Flavivirga eckloniae: one gene and its partner. The main gene of each other region encodes a partner of the protein of the gene in region 2 in a complex. Links are inferred from orthologs where the notes say so. Each region holds a gene or a part of one and is shown on either strand. Other genes may lie near its edges. The genes, in order: secA and secY.

Region 1 (13,259 bases), 2.8 Mb from region 2 along the record:
GAGCAGAGCAATTTCAAAAATTAATAGAAAGCCATAAAACGATTACCAGCAACCATGATCTTGGATTTATTTTTAACTGTTCTTTTGGAAATGGTTATCGATTAACGAAAAATAAAACATTTAAAGAGGTTTTGATTGCTTCTGGTAATTCTTTAATTACACGGTTTAATGAAAAGGTAGGTTGTATTCAAAGTTGGGATGTAGGACCGAATCACCGTTGGAGGTTTCCTGTAATTATTGATAATATGATGAATTTAGAACTCTTGTTTGAATTAACAGAGTTAACGGGCGATACGAAATATAAAGACATAGCCATTATTCATGCCGATACAACCATGAAGTATCATTTTAGAGATAATTACAGTTCTTACCATGTTATCGATTACGACCCAGAAACAGGCGAGGTAAGAAATAGAAATACGGCTCAAGGTTTTTCAGATGATAGCTCTTGGGCACGTGGACAGGCATGGGGTTTATATGGTTATACAGTCTGTTACAGGTATACTAAGGATGAAAAATATTTAGAGCAGGCACAAAAAATAGCAAATTACATAATAAATTCTATGCCAGAAGATGGTATTCCTTATTGGGATTATAACGCGCCAGACATTCCTAATGAAAAAAGGGATGTTTCGGCAGCTGCCATTGCTACATCTGCTTTAATTGAATTAGGTTGTTATACAGGAGAATCTTATATGTCTTTTATTAATAAATCTATTAAGGCTTTAGGGTCTGAGGCCTACAGTGCTAAATTTGGAGAAAATAACAATTTTGCATTGATGCATAGTGTAGGGAGTATTCCGCATAATGCAGAAGTGGATGTGCCTTTAAATTATGCAGATTATTACTATGTTGAAGCTTTACTTCGATTGAAGAGTTTAGAGTAAATAAGATACATACTAATCCCATACAAATTTCCAGCTACCGTCTTCTTGTCTTTTCCAAACCGTATGGAAAACCCCAGTGCTTTCTTTTCTGTTTCCTAACGAATCTGGATAGGTTAATATGAAATCTCCGTAAGTGTAAGCCATGTCCCCAGATTTACTTACATCAACAAAAGTTGGAGACCAGATTAGGGATTCATTTGGTCTAAAGTCGTTTTCGTACCATTTTTTAATAGCTCTTTTCCCTTCAATAACTTTTCTATTTCGTTTTATAACACCATCATTGGCAGCATAGAATTCGAAAGCCTTGGCGAGTCCCTCTTTTTGAGCCATGTCGTTAAAGGCCTTTTCTGCTTGAAAAACTTCCGATTTCCATGCGTCCATTTTTTTATCATTAAAGTCTTTGCATGCAAAAAATAGTAGGTATATAATTATAATATAGTTTGAATATTTTTTCATGATTTAATGTGTTTTTTTAGAATATACTTTAGTATAGTTTAGGCTTAGCTATTATCAGTTTGTTTAATTGACTAATTCTTGCCATGTGATGATCGTCGTGTTCTGCTACAAAAAGAAATAAATCCATTACCCGCATAGGAATTCTTAATCTCGGATGCAGTGCATGTTTGTATATTTCAGTTTCATTAAGTTTAATGAGACTATATAGGGTCTTTTGCCTAAGGCTTAAAAAGTCTGTTAAAAGTTTTTTAATTTTCTTTTCGTTATAACTTGCTAAATCAGTTTTATGATTTTCCAAATCTGCAGTCCTTCTCATAATCTCTGCATCATTCAAAATATCTTCAAGCCTACCAAGCCAGAGTGGTTCAAGATCGATTAGGTGACCAATGTTTTCTTGAATAGACCATTTTCCCTCAAACTTTAGGGTTAAATGTTCTTTTGCTATTTGGCTTACTTTATAATTGAGCCTGATGGAGGTACCTTCGAGCCTTTCTAATATGGATGGAAATATATTTTGTTCGAATGGGAATCTAAATTTTCGATCAAGCCATTTTGTCTGTTCCATTTTAATGTAACATTTTCAATTAGTAACAATACCCTGCAAATGCAGTTTTTCTTCTATAAATTATCGGAAGAAATAAGTCGGGGTTAGTAATTGATTGTAATGACTTGTTATTTAACTAAGTTAATTAGTTTTTTTGCTAAATCAAATTAATTTATAAAAAAAAACTGACATTTTTATGTCAGGTTTTTATGAGATTGATCTAAAATTGTATTTATATAATCGCTTCTTTGCCTCTGGTTCTGGTTCTTATTCTTATAGCATCTTCTACATCGTAAATAAAGATTTTACCATCACCAACTTGACCTTCTGAAGCGTTGTCTAATATAGTATCAATACATTTTTCTAAATTAGAGTTACTTACTATACACATAATCATAATACGGGTTTGCAAAATCATAGACTGTTCTGTACCTCTATAGCGTTCTGAGTAACTTTTTTGTAGCCCAGATCCTTTTACAGGAATTACTGTAAGACAAGGAATATCTGCTTCTTTTAACCCTTTTTGTACAGCTTTTAATTTTGAGGGTCTTATTATGGCTTCTATTTTTTTCATAAGAATATGTTTAATGTTTTTATTTATGTTTGATTATTCGAATGTAGTGTAAGCTTCTACACCAAATGATACGGCATCTATACCAGCAGTTTCTTCTCTACGAGATACTCGAACACCGATGGTTTTCTTCATAATTGTCATTATTATAAAAGTAATTAAAAAAGAAAACGAACCAATAACTAATACGCCTAATGCTTGTGTAATAAGTAAATCGCTTCCACCACCAAAGAAAAGTCCTTTTTCAGAGGCAAATAATCCTACGGCTATGGTACCGAATAATCCATTAATACCATGTACAGCAATAGCCCCCACAGGATCGTCAATTTTAATTTTATCAAAGAATATAACAGCAACGTCAACCAAAACACCAGCAATTAAACCGATAATAACAGCAGAGCTGGAATCTACAACATTACATCCGGCAGTAATGGCAACAAGTCCTGCCAATACACCATTAATTGTCATAGTTATATCTATTTGTCCGTATTTAAAATAGGTGTAAACCATGGTAGAAATACCACCAGCAGCTGATGCTAAGAATGTATTCGTTACTACAGTGCCTATTAATTCCCAATTTCCGACAGCAGATAATGTAGATCCTGGATTAAACCCAAACCATCCGAACCATAAAATAAAACCTCCTACGGCTGCTAATGGTAAATTGTGTCCTGGAATAGGATTAAGCTCACCGTTTTTTTGATATTTACCAATACGAGGCCCCAATACTATAGCTGCGGCTAAAGCTGCAAAACCACCCATAGCGTGCACAGCAGATGATCCGGCAAAATCATTAAATCCTCTTACTGCTAACCAGCCATCTGGGTTCCATACCCAATTGGCTACTAAAGGATACATAATAGCACAAAAGATAAATACAAATAAAGCGTAACTCCAAACTTTCATACGTTCTGCAACTGCTCCAGAAACAATAGATATGGCAGCAATAGCAAACCCTAATTGTATAAACCAAAACAATTTATTTGATACTGTAAGGCTTAACCCTAAATCATTATTTGTTATACCTGTATCGAAAGCAAACCATCCGTTTGAGTTACCATAAGCAATACCAAAACCAACTAAATAAAAGGCGATACCTCCAAAGGTGATGTCTATAATTACTTTGGCAATAATACTCATGGTGTTTTTCGCTCTTACAAAACCTGCTTCTAACAGTGCAAAGCCTCCTTCCATCAAAAAGATTATAGCAGCGCAGATAGCCACCCAAACTGTATCAATTGCATTAATAATTTCTGTTTGCTCAAGAGCAATTGTTGTTACTTCTTCCATTGGTTACTTGTTATTTAACTTTAAAATATTTAATATTTATTTCGCTTTTTTTTCAACAAAAAAATGGAAGATAGTAAATTAAGGTGTTAATTAATTTGGAATATGATAAAACAAATTGCTTTTTGAAAGGCATTCAATCATTTGATTAAAACGTCATATTTTTTATTGTATAAATTGGTTTTTATTGAAATTATTGCATAAAAAAATCCGTCATTAAAAACGACGGATTTATGATGCTAATTTTAAAATTAGGTAAAGGTTATTCGTCAACCAATACCCATTCACCTTTGGCGATTAATGGCTCGGCTTGTTTGTATTTAAGTGTTTTGTTTTCACCATTCATAACATGTTTAATGGTAACACGATCGTTACGACCAATTTTTGGTTTGTCTCGAACAACGGTTTCTATAACTTCTTGCTGACGTTGTGTGTTACCAGCAGCCCTGTTTTGAGCAGAACGTTCATCCAGATTAGGAATTTCGTCTTTTTGAGTTTTCAATTTTTCTCGCTTACGAGCACGTGCTTCTTGAATGGTATTTTGTGTTTCTTGTGGTAATTCTCCTTTGAATAGGAACGAAATAACATCTTTGTTAACCTGATCGATCATACCTTTAAACAGTTCGAAAGCCTCGAATTTGTATATAAGTAATGGATCTTTTTGCTCATGCACAGCTAATTGTACCGATTGTTTTAACTCGTCCATTTTACGTAAATGCGTTTTCCATGCATCGTCAATAATAGCGAGTGTGATGTTCTTTTCAAAATCGGTAATTAATTGTTTTCCGTTTGTTTCGTATGCTTTTTCAAGATCGGTAACAACATTTAAACTTTTAACTCCATCTGTAAATGGTACAACGATACGTTTAAATTTATCGCCTTGTGTTTCATATACATTCTTAATTACAGGGAATGCGATTTCGGCATTACGAGTCATTTTTTCTCTGTAATGATCGAAAGCAGCCTTATACACTTTAGATGCTATTTCTTGTACAGATAGTTTTCCGAATTCTTCTTCGGTAATTGGTGAGCCTAGTGAAAAATAACGAATCAATTCAAATTCGAAATTTTTATAATCGTTAGCGCCTTTATTGCTTTCTGCAACACCTTCGGAGGTATCGTAAATCATATTGGCTAAATCTACACGAAGACGTTCTCCAAATAAAGCATGATGACGACGTTTATAAACAACCTCACGTTGCGCATTCATTACATCGTCATATTCTAATAAACGCTTACGAACTCCAAAGTTGTTTTCTTCAACTTTTTTCTGAGCACGCTCAATAGATTTTGAAATCATGGAGTGTTGAATTACTTCACCTTCTTTTAACCCCATACGGTCCATCATTTTCGCAATACGCTCACTACCAAATAAACGCATTAAATTATCTTCTAGAGATACGTAGAATTGCGAGCTACCTGGATCTCCCTGACGACCAGCACGACCACGTAACTGTCTGTCTACACGACGAGAATCATGACGTTCGGTACCTACAATGGCCAAACCACCTGCAGCTTTTACTTCGTCGCTTAATTTAATGTCGGTACCACGACCTGCCATATTGGTTGCAATGGTTACCTGACCTGCATTACCTGCTTCTGCTACAATGTCGGCCTCTTTTTTATGTTGTTTTGCGTTTAATACGTTGTGCGATATTTTTCTAATGCTAAGCATTTTTCCTAGTAGCTCACTAATTTCAACCGATGTGGTACCGATTAAAACCGGGCGACCAGCTTGCGCCATTTGCGTCACTTCATCAATTACAGCATTATATTTTTCACGTTTTGTTTTATAAACTAAATCTTCTCTATCGTCTCTTGCAATTGGCCTGTTAGTTGGAATTTCTACAACATCCAATTTGTAGATTTCCCAGAACTCACCGGCTTCTGTTACTGCTGTACCCGTCATACCAGATAGTTTACGGTACATTCTAAAGTAATTTTGAAGTGTTACTGTAGCGAAAGTTTGGGTGGCATCTTCAATTTTTACATTTTCCTTAGCTTCAATCGCTTGGTGTAATCCGTCGCTATAACGACGACCATCCATAATACGACCTGTTTGCTCATCAACAATCATTACTTTATTGTCCATAACCACATACTGCGTGTCTTTTTCGAATAAAGCATAAGCTTTTAAAAGCTGATTAAGTGTATGTATACGTTCCGATTTTACTCCAAAGTCTTTAAATAACTCTTCTTTTAAATTTGCTTCTTCTTCTGGGGAAAGTTTTTGGTTTTCAATTTTCGCAATTTCCAATCCTATTTCTGGTAAGATGAAAAAGTCTGGGTTGTCTTTTCCTGAGAGATATTCAATTCCCTTATCGGTTAATTCTATTTGATTGTTCTTTTCTTCAATAACATAGTACAATTCGGCATCAACCTTTGGCATTTCACGGTTGTTGTCTTGCATGTAGAAGTTTTCCGTTTTTTGAAGCAGCATTTTTACACCTTCTTCACTTAAAAACTTAATAAGTGCTTTGTTTTTAGGAATACCACGGTATACGCGAAGTAATTGAAAACCACCTTCTTTTGTGTCGCCAGCTTTAATTAACTTCTTGGCTTCTGCTAACACCCCTGTTAAATATTTACGCTGGATGCTTACGATATCATCTACTTTAGGTTTTAATTCTGTAAATTCATGACGTTCTCCTTGTGGAATTGGTCCGGAAATGATTAATGGTGTACGGGCATCGTCTACTAAAACCGAATCGACCTCATCTACAATAGCGTAATTATGTGGACGTTGTACTAAATCGTCGGGCGAATTTGCCATATTATCACGTAGATAATCGAATCCAAATTCGTTATTTGTTCCGTAAGTGATATCTGCATTATAAGCTTTTTTACGAGCATCGGAATTTGGTTGGTGGTAGTCGATACAATCAACGCTTAAACCATGGAATTCGAAAATAGGAGCCATCCATGCGCTATCACGTTTTGCTAAGTAATCGTTTACTGTAACTAAGTGAACTCCTTTTCCAGCGAGTGCATTTAGGTATACGGGAAGGGTCGCTACCAGAGTTTTTCCTTCACCTGTTTGCATTTCTGCAATTTTACCTTGGTGCATGGCTATACCACCAATAAGCTGTACATCGTAATGAACCATATCCCAGACAACTGCTTTTCCGGCGGCATCCCATGAATTTGCCCAAAGCGCTTTGTCGTTATCTAAAACGACATATTCTTTTGTTCCAGATAATTCTCTATCGAAAGTATTTGCTGTTACTGTAATATTTGTATTGTTTACAAAACGTTTTGCTGTTTCTTTAATTACAGCGAAAGCCTCAGGTAGTATATCATTTAAAACAACCTCGGTAGCATCGTAAGCATCATCTTTTAGTTTATCAATATCTTGATAAATATCCTCTCGTCTGTCTATATCCTCGGTATTCTCTGCTTCTTCTACAAGAGCTGCTATTTTATCGTCTATGCTTTTATTGGCTTCTGCAATTTTATCTTTAAATTCAACGGTTTTACCACGTAATTCGTCATGCGATAGAGATTCAAGGGCAGCTTCAAAGGTTTTAACTTTATCTACAATAGGGTAGATGGCCTTTACGTCTTGTTTGGATTTGTCTCCAACAAATACTTTAAGTACAGAATTTAAAAAACTCATGTTTATATATTTTAATTTTTACTCAGAAATAATTCTATGAGTAGTAACTTTTGTTATGTTTAACTTATATGGCTTTTATAAAGCGTCTCAAAGATACATTTTGTTACGATGTTATGTAAAGATTAAGACAAAAAAAAAGTCTCAGATCGAGACTTTTTAACTATTCTTTATGCTTTTTACTAATATTCATCTTCGTTCCAGAGATAATCCTCATCGGTAGGATAATCTGACCAAATTTCTTCAATTGAATCATATGAATCTCCTTCATCTTCGATTGACTGTAAATTTTCAACAACTTCTAACGGCGCTCCCGTTCTAATAGCGTAATCTATTAACTCGTCTTTTGTTGCTGGCCAAGGTGCATCACTTAAATAAGATGCTAATTCTAATGTCCAATACATTTTCTATTTGTGTTTATTTTTTTGCAAAAATAATTTTTTAGTTTAAACAGGCAAGAAAAAAATGAATTATTTAATCGTTAATTTTAAGAACGTATCTTTTATTGCAATTTTAAACATTTGAAATTATCGTTGCTTTGTTACTATTTCAAGATTCTTTTTCTGGAATCCACTTAATTTCATTTGCTTGTAAATCGAATGACAACTTTCGTGCCAATACAAAAAGATAGTCAGAAAGACGGTTTAAATACATTAACGTGTTAGGCTCAACAGGCTCAATATCATTAAGTGAGGTGGCTAAACGCTCTGCTCTGCGACATACGCAGCGTGCTATGTGACAGAATGACACAGTTTGATGTCCGCCAGGAAGAACGAAATGTGTCATTGGCGGAAGTTCGGTATTCATAGCATCCATTTCTTTTTCTAGGCGTTCAATATTCTCGGTAGAAATTTTGGGAATATTTAAACGTTCTTTACCGCTTTTTAAAATAGCTTTTTCCGGATCGGTTGCTAAAATAGCTCCTACTGTAAAAAGCCGGTCTTGTATATGGATTAATAAGTCTTTGTATTGTTGGTGGATGTCCTGATCGCGAATTAAACCTAAATGCGAGTTCAATTCGTCAACAGTTCCGTAACTTTCAATACGAATATGATGTTTTGGTACGCGTGTGCCCCCAAACAACGCTGTGGTACCTTTATCTCCTGTTTTGGTATAGATTTTCATGCTACGCAAGTTAAAAGTTAAAAGTCAAAAGTTAAAAGTTTTTTTATAATGAATTTTAAAAATGTTTTTTGAGTTGTAAGCGAATGGAGTGTGTATGAGGTGTTTTTTTATTAGTATGCACCTACGCGCATCATAGATGTTGAAATTGAATATTGAGATTGTAACTGTTATCGTTTTTCTAGGAAAGGCATAAAGATAAAAAGGAGTTAGTATTTCAATAGTTCTTATGTTGTCAACTGCGCACTGCAAACTGAGCACTCCTAATCATATTCTAATTGTAAAGTGCTCTTTAGCTTGTTCTTTCCTGAAAAATGCAAATCCCCAGAAAAAAGTATCGATGGTTACGGTAACCTTAGGGTGTTGTTTTATCGTTTCCCAGGCTTCGGTCATGTCTTTAGACCAATAGATGTCATCAAAAATAAACACCGAATCGTTATGAGTTGTTTGTAAAAGTGTTTCGAAATATGCTAACGTAGCTTCTTTTTGATGGTTGCCATCAAAAAATATAAGATCGTAATTATTGGTAGTTGATTGATTTAAAACGTTTTTAAAATTACCAGTTTTTAGATCGATATTATTCAGGTGATGTTTTTTGAAATTTGCTTTTGAAAATTCCGAAATATTAGGGCAACCCTCAATGGTAGTAATTTTAGTTGCTTGGTTTGCTAAACTCATGGCGTGTGTTGCAATTCCTAGCGATGTGCCTAATTCTAAAACAGTATCAGGTTTAAAATAGTTTACCAATCGATAAATGAATTTTGCTCTTTTTATAGTTGATCCTGCATTTTTAGCCATTGATGAAATACGGCGTTCTTTTTGCTTCATCACTTGCGAACCTGCTCCTAAATCGGTTACTTTAATACAGGTCTTATTATTTAAAAGCGCTTTCTTATAGTTTGAAACCTGTTTGTATGCATCGTAATTCGTTTTATCATAAAAGCATTTGGTAACCAAATTATACACAAAGGGAGAGTGCACACCGTGTTGATTGGTAGACCTTACTAAAAATTTTATGTATTGAATGATTTGATACATTTTAGTGTTCAGTGTTCAGTGTTTGGTTTGCAGTATTCAGTATTCAGTATTCAGTGTTCAGTGTTCGGTATTCAGTGACGTTTCATGTCTTGGCGTTTTAGCGAGGATAAACTAAACCTTAGTGTGTCTCAGTGTTAACTCTTTGATTATCTGTGAAATAACTAAATCAATCTTCAAGTTTAGCAGACAACTCAAACCAACGTTCTTCTTTAGCTTCAATAGTATCTATAATTTTTTGTAATTCATCAGATAACTTATTTATGTCATCTTGTGTAAGATCTGGATTATTGAATTTATGTTCTAGTTCTTTCTTATCGAATGCCAACGATTTTAATTTACTTTCAATGTTTTTAAGCTCTTTTTCTTCGTTATATGATAGTTTGGACTCGTTTTTCTTCCAGGCATTTTTATCCTTTTTATCTTCCTGTACATTTGAAACGACAGGCTGACTATCTTCGTAAACTCTATAGTCTGTATAATTTCCTGGGAAATCCTCTATAACGCCTTCGCCTTTAAATACAAAAAGGTGGTCTACAACCTTATCCATAAAATAACGGTCGTGAGATACGACAATAACACAACCGGGAAAATCCAGAAGAAAACTTTCGAGTACATTAAGTGTTACGATATCTAAATCGTTAGTAGGCTCATCAAGAATCAAGAAGTTTGGATTCTGAATTAAAACAGTACATAAATACAGGCGTTTGCGTTCACCTCCGCTTAATTTTTCAACAAAATCGTATTGCTTTTTTCTACTGAATAAAAAACGTTCTAAAAGTTGCTGTGCGCTAATTTGTCTGCCCTTTTTTAGTGGAATATAGTCTCCGAACTCTCTAATAACGTCTATAACTTTTTGTTCGGGTTTTATAGTAATTCCATTTTGGGTGTAGTATCCGAACTTTACCGTATCTCCCTTTACTACTTTACCGGAATCTGGCTGTGCTGTTTGGGTTAATATATTTAGAAAGGTCGTTTTTCCTGTACCATTTTTACCTATTATACCGGCACGTTCTCCTTTTTGGAACGTGTATTCGAACTTGTCAAGTATGGTCTTGTCTTTAAATGCTTTTGATACTTTATGAAATTCTAAAATTTTACTGCCGAGACGTTCCATGTTTAATTCAAGTTGAACTTCATGATCGTTTCTACGTTGGTGGGCACGATGCTTTATATCTTTAAAATCGTCGATTCGAGATTTCGATTTGGTTGTTCTGGCTTTTGGCTGTCGGCGCATCCAGGACAATTCTTTTTTAAACAGTTGTTTTGCTTTGCCTAATTCAACAGATTCACGTTCTATTCTTGCTTCTCGTTTTTCTAGGTAATAGGAATAATTACCTTTATAACTGTATAGCTTGCCTTCGTCTAATTCTATAATTTCGTTGCAAACACGTTCTAAAAAATAGCGATCGTGTGTTACCATAAACAGTGTAATGTTTTCCTTGGCAAAAAAAGCTTCCAGCCACTCAATCATTTCCAGATCCAAATGGTTTGTAGGCTCGTCTAGTATTAACAAATCGGGTTTATTTATTAAGGCATTGGCAAGCGATAGTCGTTTTTTTTGTCCACCAGAAAGTGTGCTTACTTTTTGGCTTAAATTATCCAGTTTTAGTTTAAAAAGGATTTGTTTGTATAGTGTTTCAAAATCCCATGCCTGATGTTGTTCCATCTGTTCGAAAGCAGTTTGGTATGCATCAGTGTCATCTGGGTTTAAGAGTGCTTTTTCGTAATTGGCAATAACCTTTAAAATAGGGTTGTCGCTCGCAAAAATGGTTTCTTCAATAGTTAGCTTATCATCAAATTTAGGGTCTTGAGATAGAAACGATACGGCAATACCTTTTCTATAGACTACAGAGCCAGAATCGGATTCATCATCACCCGAAATAATATTTAAGATGGAGGTTTTGCCAGTTCCGTTTTTTGCAACAAAAGCAATTTTCTGATCTTTATGTACGCTAAAGGAAATGTCTTCAAAAAGTGTTAGCTCTCCGTAGGATTTTGATATGTTTTCAACTGTTAAATAATTCAAGAGATATTTTTCTTGCAAATAACGGATAAAAAACTAAAAAATAGATCATAAGTTTTGTTGTTCAGGACGAAAACTTATATTTGTGATAAATCAAATCACCTTTATGAAGAAATGCTTTTTTGTCACTATAATGGTTATAGGTGCAGTGTTAGTATCCTGTGTTCCATATAAAGATACTGTTTATTTTCAAAATAAAAGTAAAGCAACAGATTCTACCCAGGTTATTGTTGAAAAGCAAAAACCTTATCGTGTACAAATAAATGATATTCTAAATATTCGTATTAAAGCGGCCAAGCAAGAAACGGTTTCAATTTTTAACCCAATAGGAGAGGGAAATTTAAATGCGGATAGTCAGGAACGTGCCTATTTTGATGGTTTTACGGTTGATTTGCATGGAAATATTCGCCTTCCAAAATTAGGAAATATAAATGTATTAGGATTTACTACAGACGAAATTAAACAGATTGTTGAGAAAAAATTGTTAGAAACCGAGTACAAGGCGGCTAATGACATTTTTGTAACTGTAAAGCTTACAGGGTTGCAATATACAGCCACTGGAGAAGTAGGGAATAAAGGCACTAGCATTTTGTTTAAGGAACGTGTTAATGTTTTTGAAGCCTTGGCTAATTCGGGTGATATTTTGGATACAGGTGATAAAAAAGATGTTTTGATTATTAGGCAATTTCCTCAAGGGCAAAAGATATTTCATTTAGATTTAACTGATGTTGCTGTTATGAATTCGCCATATTATTACATTCAGCCGAATGATATGATTTATGTAAAGCCTATAAAACAGAAATCTTGGGGAACAGGAACCAATGCCCTACAAAATATTGGAGCATTGGCAACTGTTGTATCCTTGATAACTACCACCGTTTTATTATTGAACAGAATATAGCCTATGTCTTACAATGAATTAGAAGATATAAATCATTTAGAATCTAAAGGTGTTAATTTCGACATCAAGGGTCTTTTATTCAAAATATTAAAGTTTTGGAAACTATTTGTTTTATGTATAGGTGTGTCCTTTTTTGTCGCCTATTGGATTAATATTAGAAAACAAAATGTTTATAAGTTAAGTACGCTAATGTCTGTAGAGAATGATCAAAATCCGTTTTTTGCAGCAAATACTAGTATTTCTTTCAATTGGGGAGGTGTTTCTGGTAAAGTAGGAAAGATTATGATTGGCATAGGAACCAGAAATCATAATGAAAAAGCAGTTGACTCGCTACAATTTTACTTGCAGTATTTAAAACAAGGAAAGTACAGAAAAGTTGATATTTATAAAAAAGCTCCTTTTTATCTTGATATAAATAAGACTAAACCGCAGGTAATAAACAAACCTATTAGTATTCGTTTTATTAATGATTTTCAATATGAGCTTAGCGTTGATTTTGAAACCGAAAGCATACTCGGGCAAAAATATCATGACAAGTCGTTTGAACGTGTGGCGCTTTCTAAAAGAAGTTTTAAAGAAGTATATAATATTGGTCAGCTCGTAGAACTTCCTTTTGGAGCATTTACTTTGCATGCCAGGCCAGGTAGTAAGATTATTGCAGATTCGGAATATTTTATCCGATTTTTAAATTTTAATAGTGTCGTAAATCGTTATAAAAGAGCTGTTTCGGTTAAGCCTTATTCCAAAACGTCATCTTCCATATTAGTTTTATCCTTAACAGGAACCAACAAACAAAAAATTGCCGATTATTTAAATG
Region 2 (6,967 bases):
ATTTTTCTCTTACAGCAACAACATCTCCTGCTTTTAATTGATAAGAAGGTATATTTACCAACTCTCCATTTACAGTAATGTGTCTGTGAGATACTAATTGTCTTGCACCACTTCTAGAAGGGGAAATTCCCATTCTGTATACTACGTTGTCTAATCTAGACTCACATAGTTGTAATAAAACTTCACCGGTAATACCTTGTGCAGCTCTTGCTTTTTTAAACAATCCTCTAAATTGACGCTCTAAAATACCGTAAGTATATTTAGCTTTTTGTTTTTCCATTAACTGGATTGCGTATTCAGATTTTTTTCCACGTCTTCTGTTGTTTCCGTGTTGACCTGGAGGGTAATTTCTTTTTTCAAAAGACTTATCGTCTCCGAATATAGCTTCACCGAATTTACGAGCTATTTTTGTTTTAGGACCAGTATATCTTGCCATCTTAAATTTGTTTGTGAGAGTGATTATGAATTAAGGTCTTAATCTTATCCTTCGATAACCTTTTGATCTCTCGTTTGATACTTGTTATTAATTTTTCAGTTTGCAAATTTATGCAAAAAATTAATACCATCTGAGATTCAGATGATATTAATTTTATCTACGATTATTTACCCTTCAACTTAGTTCCGGGAAGTTCTCAATTTATTATCAAAAAAATTGCAAACTTAATATCGTTATTTGTTAAACTCTTCTACGTTTTGGAGGGCGACATCCATTATGTGGTAATGGTGTAACATCAATAATTTCTGTTACTTCTATACCGGCATTGTGGATAGAACGAATAGCAGATTCTCTACCATTTCCAGGTCCTTTAACATAAACCTTTACTTTCTTTAGGCCTGCTTCTTGTGCTACAGATGCAGCATCTTCAGCGGCTAATTGAGCAGCGTAAGGTGTGTTTTTCTTAGAACCTCTAAATCCCATCTTACCAGCAGAAGACCATGAAATTACGTCTCCTTTTTTATTGGTAAGTGAAATAATAATGTTATTGAAAGAAGCGGTAACATGTGCTTCACCAATAGAATCTACAATAACTTTACGTTTTTTTGTACTTGTTTTTGCCATATCTTCTTAGTTTCTAGTTGTTAGTTGTTAGTATTAGAATCCTAAACTTTTACATTTCAAACAGATTCCATCTAACGACTAAATACTAATGACTTTTATTTTATTTAGTTGCTTTTTTCTTGTTAGCAACAGTCTTTCTTCTACCTTTTCTAGTTCTGGAGTTATTTTTAGTACGTTGACCTCTTAATGGAAGACCAGATCTATGACGAATACCTCTGTAACATCCAATATCCATTAATCGCTTAATGTTCAATTGAGTTTCAGAACGTAATTCACCTTCGATTGTAAATGTTCCAACAGCTTCACGAATACCACTAATTTGGTCGTCGTTCCAATCTTGAACTTTAATACTCTCGTCAACCTTAGCCGCTGCTAAAATTTCTTTTGCTCTACTTCTACCTATTCCATAGATATAAGTTAAAGAGATTACTCCTCTTTTGTTTTTTGGTATGTCTACACCTGCAATTCTTGCCATAATTACCCTTGTCTTTGTTTAAATCTAGGATTCTTTTTGTTTATAACGTAAAGTCTACCTTTTCTTCGTACGATTTTACAATCTGCACTTCTTTTTTTAAGTGATGCTCTTACTTTCATAATAATTCAATATTCAATATTCTAAATTCAAGGTTCAACTCTAAAATTTTAAACTCTGAATTTTGAACTTTTTAGTACCTATAAGTTATTCGAGCCTTAGTTAAATCGTAAGGACTCATTTCTAATTTCACTTTATCTCCTGGTAACAACTTAATATAATGCATACGCATTTTACCAGAAATATGTGCCGTCACAATGTGACCATTTTCTAATTCAACACGAAACATCGCATTAGATAATGCCTCTATAATTGTTCCGTCTTGTTCTATTGCTGCCTGTTTTGCCATAGTATATAATATTAAGCGCTAGCTTTTCTATTTTTACCAGTTTTCATCAAGCCATCATAATGTCTATTTAACAAATATGAATTTACTTGCTGCATAGTGTCAATTGCAACTCCAACCATGATCAATAATGAGGTTCCTCCGAAGAACAATGCCCAACCTTGTTGTACATCCATAAGTTTAACAATAAACGCTGGGAACACAGCAATTAATGCCAAAAATATAGATCCTGGTAAAGTTATCTGAGACATTATCTTATCTAGATATTCTGATGTTTCAGAACCTGGACGAATGCCAGGAATAAAACCACCACTACGCTTTAAATCATCAGCCATTTTATTTGTTGGTACAGTAATCGCTGTATAGAAATATGTAAATACTATGATTAATAAAGCGAATACTACGTTGTACCAAAAACCAAACATACTTGCAGGACCAAGGTTAGTAACTAACCAAGCTCCAACAGTTGAATCTTTTAATAGATCTGTACCTCCTATCATACCCGGCACAAACATAATAGCTTGAGCAAATATAATAGGCATTACTCCAGAGGCATTAAGCCTTAATGGAATATATTGTCTTGAACCAGCCATGGCGCTCTTTTCATAACCACCAGAAGCTGTTCTTCTTGCATATTGTACTGCTATTTTTCTAACCGCCATAACAAGCATAATCGTAACTAGAATAATAACAAACCAAATAACCAATTCGAAAAGGATAAGCATAACGTTATTACCTTCTAATCTGGTAGCTGCATTTTGAATAAACGATTGCGGTAATGTTGCAATAATACCTACCATGATCAATAAAGAAATTCCATTACCTATACCTTTATCTGTAATCTTTTCTCCTAACCACATGGCAAAAATACAGCCTGTAACCAGGATACTTACAGATGAAAAATAGAATAGAGGTCCCGTTCCTAATAAAAAGGCACTTTGAGGCACACCCAAACTAGGTAAACTTGCTAAATAACCAGGTGCTTGTAATAAACAAATTGCAATTGTTAACCAACGTGTAATCTGAGTAACTTTCTTTTGTCCACTGGCTCCTTCTTTTTGCAGTTTTTGCAAATAAGGAATAGCTATACCCATTAATTGTACTACAATAGAAGCAGAAATGTAAGGCATAATACCTAAGGCAAACACAGATGCTCTAGAAAAAGCTCCTCCAGTAAACTGGCTAAGTAATCCTAACAAACCTGTGCTAGTTTTGTCTCCTAATGCTGCTAATTGTGCAGCATCAACTCCTGGTAATGTTACCTGGGTTCCGAAACGATATACTAATAACAGACCTAGTGTAACTATGATTCTGTTTCTTAGTTCCTCAATTTTCCAAACATTTTTTAACGATTCTATAAACTTCATACTTTTAATATGGTCTTATAATGTTATTGCTTCTCCGCCTGCTGCTTCAATAGCTGCTTTTGCTGAAGCTGTAAATTTATGTGCAGATACTTTTAATTTTGCTTTCAATTCACCTCTACCCAAAATCTTAACTAAATCATTCTTTCCAGCTAAACGATTAGAGTATAACGTATCAAAATCTACGGTATCTTTTATTTTCTTATCATCAACCAATTGTTGTAAAGTATCTAAATTAACACCTTGATATTCAACACGGTTTATATTAGTAAAACCAAATTTAGGAACACGTCTTTGAATCGGCATTTGACCACCTTCAAATCCTAGTTTCTTAGAATAACCAGAACGAGATTTAGCTCCTTTGTGACCACGTGTAGCAGTACCACCTTTTCCAGAACCTTGTCCTCTACCTATTCTCTTCCCTTGATTTTTTACTGAACCTTCTGCAGGTTTTAAATTACTTAAATCCATTTTCAGTTTTATATTATTTTGCTTCTTCAACAGAAACTAAATGTGAAACTTTAGCAATCATACCAAGAATATTTGGTGTTGCTTCATGCTCTTTTACTTGACCAATCTTTTTAAGACCTAAAGCTTCTAAAGTTCTTTTTTGTCTTTGTGTACGATTGATTGCGCTTTTAACTTTTTTTACTTTAATTTTTGCCATCTCTGTCTCTTATTAAGCGTTAAAAACCTTTTCAAGTGAAATACCTCTATCTCTAGCAATTACATTGGCGTCTCTTAATTGTAATAACGCATCAAAAGTTGCTTTTACAACGTTGTGAGGGTTTGAAGATCCTTGAGATTTTGATAGTACATCATGTACTCCAACAGCCTCAAGAACTGTTCTAACAGCTCCACCAGCAATAACTCCGGTACCAGGAGCAGCAGGAATAATATTTACTCTTGCTCCACCGTATTTACCTTTTTGTTCGTGTGGTAATGTTCCTTTTATAATAGGAATTCTAACTAGGTTTTTCTTAGCATCCTCAACTGCTTTTGCTATTGCACTAGCTACATCTTTAGATTTACCTAAACCTTGTCCTACAACACCTGCTTCGTCACCAACTACAACAATTGCTGAAAAACCAAACGCTCTACCACCTTTTGTTACTTTAGTAACTCTTTGTACACCAACCAAACGATCCTTAAGATCTAATCCACCTGGTTTTACTAACTCTGCACTTTTATATTTTTGAAACATAATATTCTAGAATTTAAGTCCTGCTTCTCTAGCTCCTTCAGCTAATGATTTTACTCTACCGTGATATAAATAACCACCTCTATCGAATGCGATTGTTTCTACACCTGCTTTTAAAGCTTTCTCACCAAGTGCTTTTCCTACTAGGGCAGCAATTTCTGATTTAGTGCCTTTTGCAGAACTAATATCTTTATCTCTTGAAGATGCTGCACTGATTGTTTTACCAGTTACGTCATCTACAATTTGAGCATAAATTTCTTTATTACTTCTAAAAACAGCCAATCTTGGTCTAGCTTCTGTACCAGAAACAACCTTACGGATTCTGTTTTTAATTCTTAGTCTTCTTTGATTCTTTGTTAATGCCATAACTAATTTATTAAGCTGATTTACCTGCTTTTCTTCTTATTTCTTCACCAACAAACTTAATTCCTTTTCCTTTGTAAGGCTCAGGTTTTCTAAATCCGCGGATTTTTGCAGCTACTTGACCAACAAGTTGTTTATCGAATGATGTTAACTTTACTAATGGGTTCTTTCCTTTTTCTGAAACTGTTTCAACTTTTACTTCTGGAGCAATATTTAAAACAATATTATGAGAAAAACCTAAAGCTAAATCTAATTTTTGTCCTTGGTTAGATGCTCTATAACCTACACCTACCAATTCTAGTTCTTTAGTCCACCCTTTAGATACACCTTCAATCATATTGTGCATTAATGATCTGTATAGACCATGTTTTGCTTTTTGATCTTTAGAATCAGAAGAACGCGTTACTAAAACATTTCCATCTTCTACTTTTATCTCAACAGTATCATAATGTTGAGTTAACTCTCCTAATTTTCCTTTTACAGTTACAACGTTATCTTTAACATCTACTGTTACACCTTCTGGAATGGCTACTGGATTATTTCCTATTCTTGACATTTCTTCTCGGCTTTAAAATTAGTAAACGTAACATAAAACTTCTCCTCCTACATTGTCTCTTTTAGCTTGCTTACCTGTCATAACTCCATGAGAAGTTGAAACAATAGCAATACCAAGACCATTAAGGATTCTAGGCAAATCGTTAGCACCAGCATACTTACGTAAACCTGGTGTACTAATTCTTTGAAGCTTTTTAATTACTGGTTCTTTTGTTTCTTTGTTGTACTTAAGCGCTATTTTAATAGTTCCTTGTACAGTAGAATCATCAAATTTATAACTTAAAATATATCCTTGTTCGAATAATATTTTAGTGATATCTTTTTTAAGATTAGATGCAGGTATCTCAACCACTCTATGGTTTGCACGCACTGCGTTTCTAATTCTTGTTAAATAATCCGCAATTGGATCTGAGTACATAATGAATTGATTTTGTGACTTTGGTTTTCGGTTTATCCCGAACCTTAAATCTGATTATTTAAATAATATTACCAACTTGCTTTTCTAACTCCAGGAATAAGACCTTTATTAGCCATTTCTCTAAACGTAACACGAGAAATTCCAAAATCTCTCATATAACCTTTAGGTCTCCCTGTTAATTTACATCTATTATGCATACGAATTGGGGAAGCATTCTTTGGTAACTTTTGTAATGCTTCATAATCGCCAGCTTCTTTAAGAGCTTTACGTTTTTCGGCATACTTAGCTACTGTTTTAGCTCTTTTTACCTCACGGGCTTTCATTGATTCTTTAGCCATATCTTAGTTCTTTTGAAAAGGTAACCCTAATTCAGTTAATAATGATTTTGCTTCTTTATCTGTATCGGCAGAAGTTACAAATGTAATATCCATACCTGAGATTTTGTTTACCTTGTCGATATTAATCTCTGGAAATATAATTTGCTCAGTAACTCCTAAATTGTAGTTACCTCTTCCGTCGAATCCTGTAGCTTTAATTCCGCTAAAATCTCTTACACGTGGTAAGGCAGAAGTAACTAAACGGTCTAAAAACTCATACATTCTTTCGCCTCGTAAAGTAACTTTAGCACCAATTGGCATGCCTTTACGTAATTTAAAAGATGCAACGTCTTTTTTAGACAATGTTGCTATAGCTTTTTGTCCAGATATAGTAGTTAATTCTTCTACTGCGTAGTCGATTAACTTTTTGTCTGCTACTGCTGCTCCTACTCCTTTAGATATTACTATCTTTTCAAGTTTAGGAACTTGCATTACATTTTTATATCCAAATTCGTCTGTAAGAGCCGCAATTACTCTGCTTTTATACTCTTCTTTAAGTCTAGGTGAATATGCCATAACTATATTACTTCATTAGATTTTGTTGAAAATCTTACTTTTTTATCGGCTTCTATTCTATATCCAACTCTAGTTGTTTCTCCTTTTGAAGTTAACAATGATAAATTAGAAATGTGAATAGCAGCTTCCTTCTCTACGATTCCTCCTTGAGGGTTTTGTGCACTAGGCTTCATGTGTTTCTTCACCATGTTTACCCCCTCAACAATCGCTTTGTTCTTATCTATTAATACCTTTT

The links.
Region 1: the proteins of secY (region 2) and secA are in contact, whole or in part, in a crystal structure (PDB 3DIN), measured with the Thermotoga maritima proteins. The link is inferred for Flavivirga eckloniae from one-to-one orthologs. Residues at the interface, in WP_004081795.1 of Thermotoga maritima: Glu108, Gly109, Glu110, Glu111, Ala236, Glu237, Arg238, Arg239, Ile240, Thr241, Ile242, Gln243, Tyr244, Ala245, Arg246, Arg247, Val248, Thr249, Gly250, Arg251, Arg252, Val253, Tyr254, Gly256, Ala257, Ser258, Thr259, Tyr260, Leu261, Pro262; in WP_004082002.1 of Thermotoga maritima: Glu261, Ala262, Arg263, Lys300, Ala301, Arg302, Thr303, Ile304, Ile305, Leu323, Tyr324, Asp325, Pro326, Val329, Ser330, Tyr333, Ile336, Lys340, Phe345, Val349, Glu363, Phe364, Tyr374, Ser375, Gly376, Gly377, Glu393, Ile395, Thr482, Ser483.

What each region holds. Positions count from the first base shown.
Region 1 is NZ_CP025791.1:1,322,189-1,335,447, reverse strand. What follows is about bases 3,808-7,743. They hold secA (preprotein translocase subunit SecA), read right to left. Parts: upstream 7,362-7,743; coding sequence 4,008-7,361; downstream 3,808-4,007. Other genes in these bases: C1H87_RS05455 (DUF2795 domain-containing protein), read right to left, coding at 7,541-7,743. Also shown: C1H87_RS05485 (glycoside hydrolase family 88 protein), read left to right, coding at 1-887; C1H87_RS05480 (YybH family protein), read right to left, coding at 900-1,343; C1H87_RS05475 (DinB family protein), read right to left, coding at 1,372-1,908; C1H87_RS05470 (P-II family nitrogen regulator), read right to left, coding at 2,120-2,461; C1H87_RS05465 (ammonium transporter), read right to left, coding at 2,495-3,748; more of C1H87_RS05455, read right to left, coding at 7,744-7,762; C1H87_RS05450 (cob(I)yrinic acid a,c-diamide adenosyltransferase), read right to left, coding at 7,908-8,483; C1H87_RS05445 (O-methyltransferase), read right to left, coding at 8,748-9,518; C1H87_RS05440 (ABC-F family ATP-binding cassette domain-containing protein), read right to left, coding at 9,685-11,544; C1H87_RS05435 (polysaccharide biosynthesis/export family protein), read left to right, coding at 11,648-12,442; C1H87_RS05430 (GumC family protein), read left to right, coding at 12,446-13,259. UniProt on the Escherichia coli protein: Required for protein export, interacts with the SecYEG preprotein conducting channel.
Region 2 is NZ_CP025791.1:4,161,430-4,168,396, reverse strand. The notes cover bases 1,130-3,965. They hold secY (preprotein translocase subunit SecY), read right to left. Parts: upstream 3,306-3,965; coding sequence 1,953-3,305; downstream 1,130-1,952. Other genes in these bases: rpmD (50S ribosomal protein L30), read right to left, coding at 3,787-3,965; rplO (50S ribosomal protein L15), read right to left, coding at 3,321-3,773; infA (translation initiation factor IF-1), read right to left, coding at 1,726-1,941; ykgO (type B 50S ribosomal protein L36), read right to left, coding at 1,538-1,654; rpsM (30S ribosomal protein S13), read right to left, coding at 1,161-1,535. Outside these bases: rpsD (30S ribosomal protein S4), read right to left, coding at 1-436; rpsK (30S ribosomal protein S11), read right to left, coding at 677-1,060; more of rpmD, read right to left, coding at 3,966-3,969; rpsE (30S ribosomal protein S5), read right to left, coding at 3,982-4,506; rplR (50S ribosomal protein L18), read right to left, coding at 4,513-4,869; rplF (50S ribosomal protein L6), read right to left, coding at 4,880-5,422; rpsH (30S ribosomal protein S8), read right to left, coding at 5,441-5,839; rpsN (30S ribosomal protein S14), read right to left, coding at 5,908-6,177; rplE (50S ribosomal protein L5), read right to left, coding at 6,181-6,732; rplX (50S ribosomal protein L24), read right to left, coding at 6,735-6,967. UniProt on the Escherichia coli protein: The central subunit of the protein translocation channel SecYEG. Consists of two halves formed by TMs 1-5 and 6-10.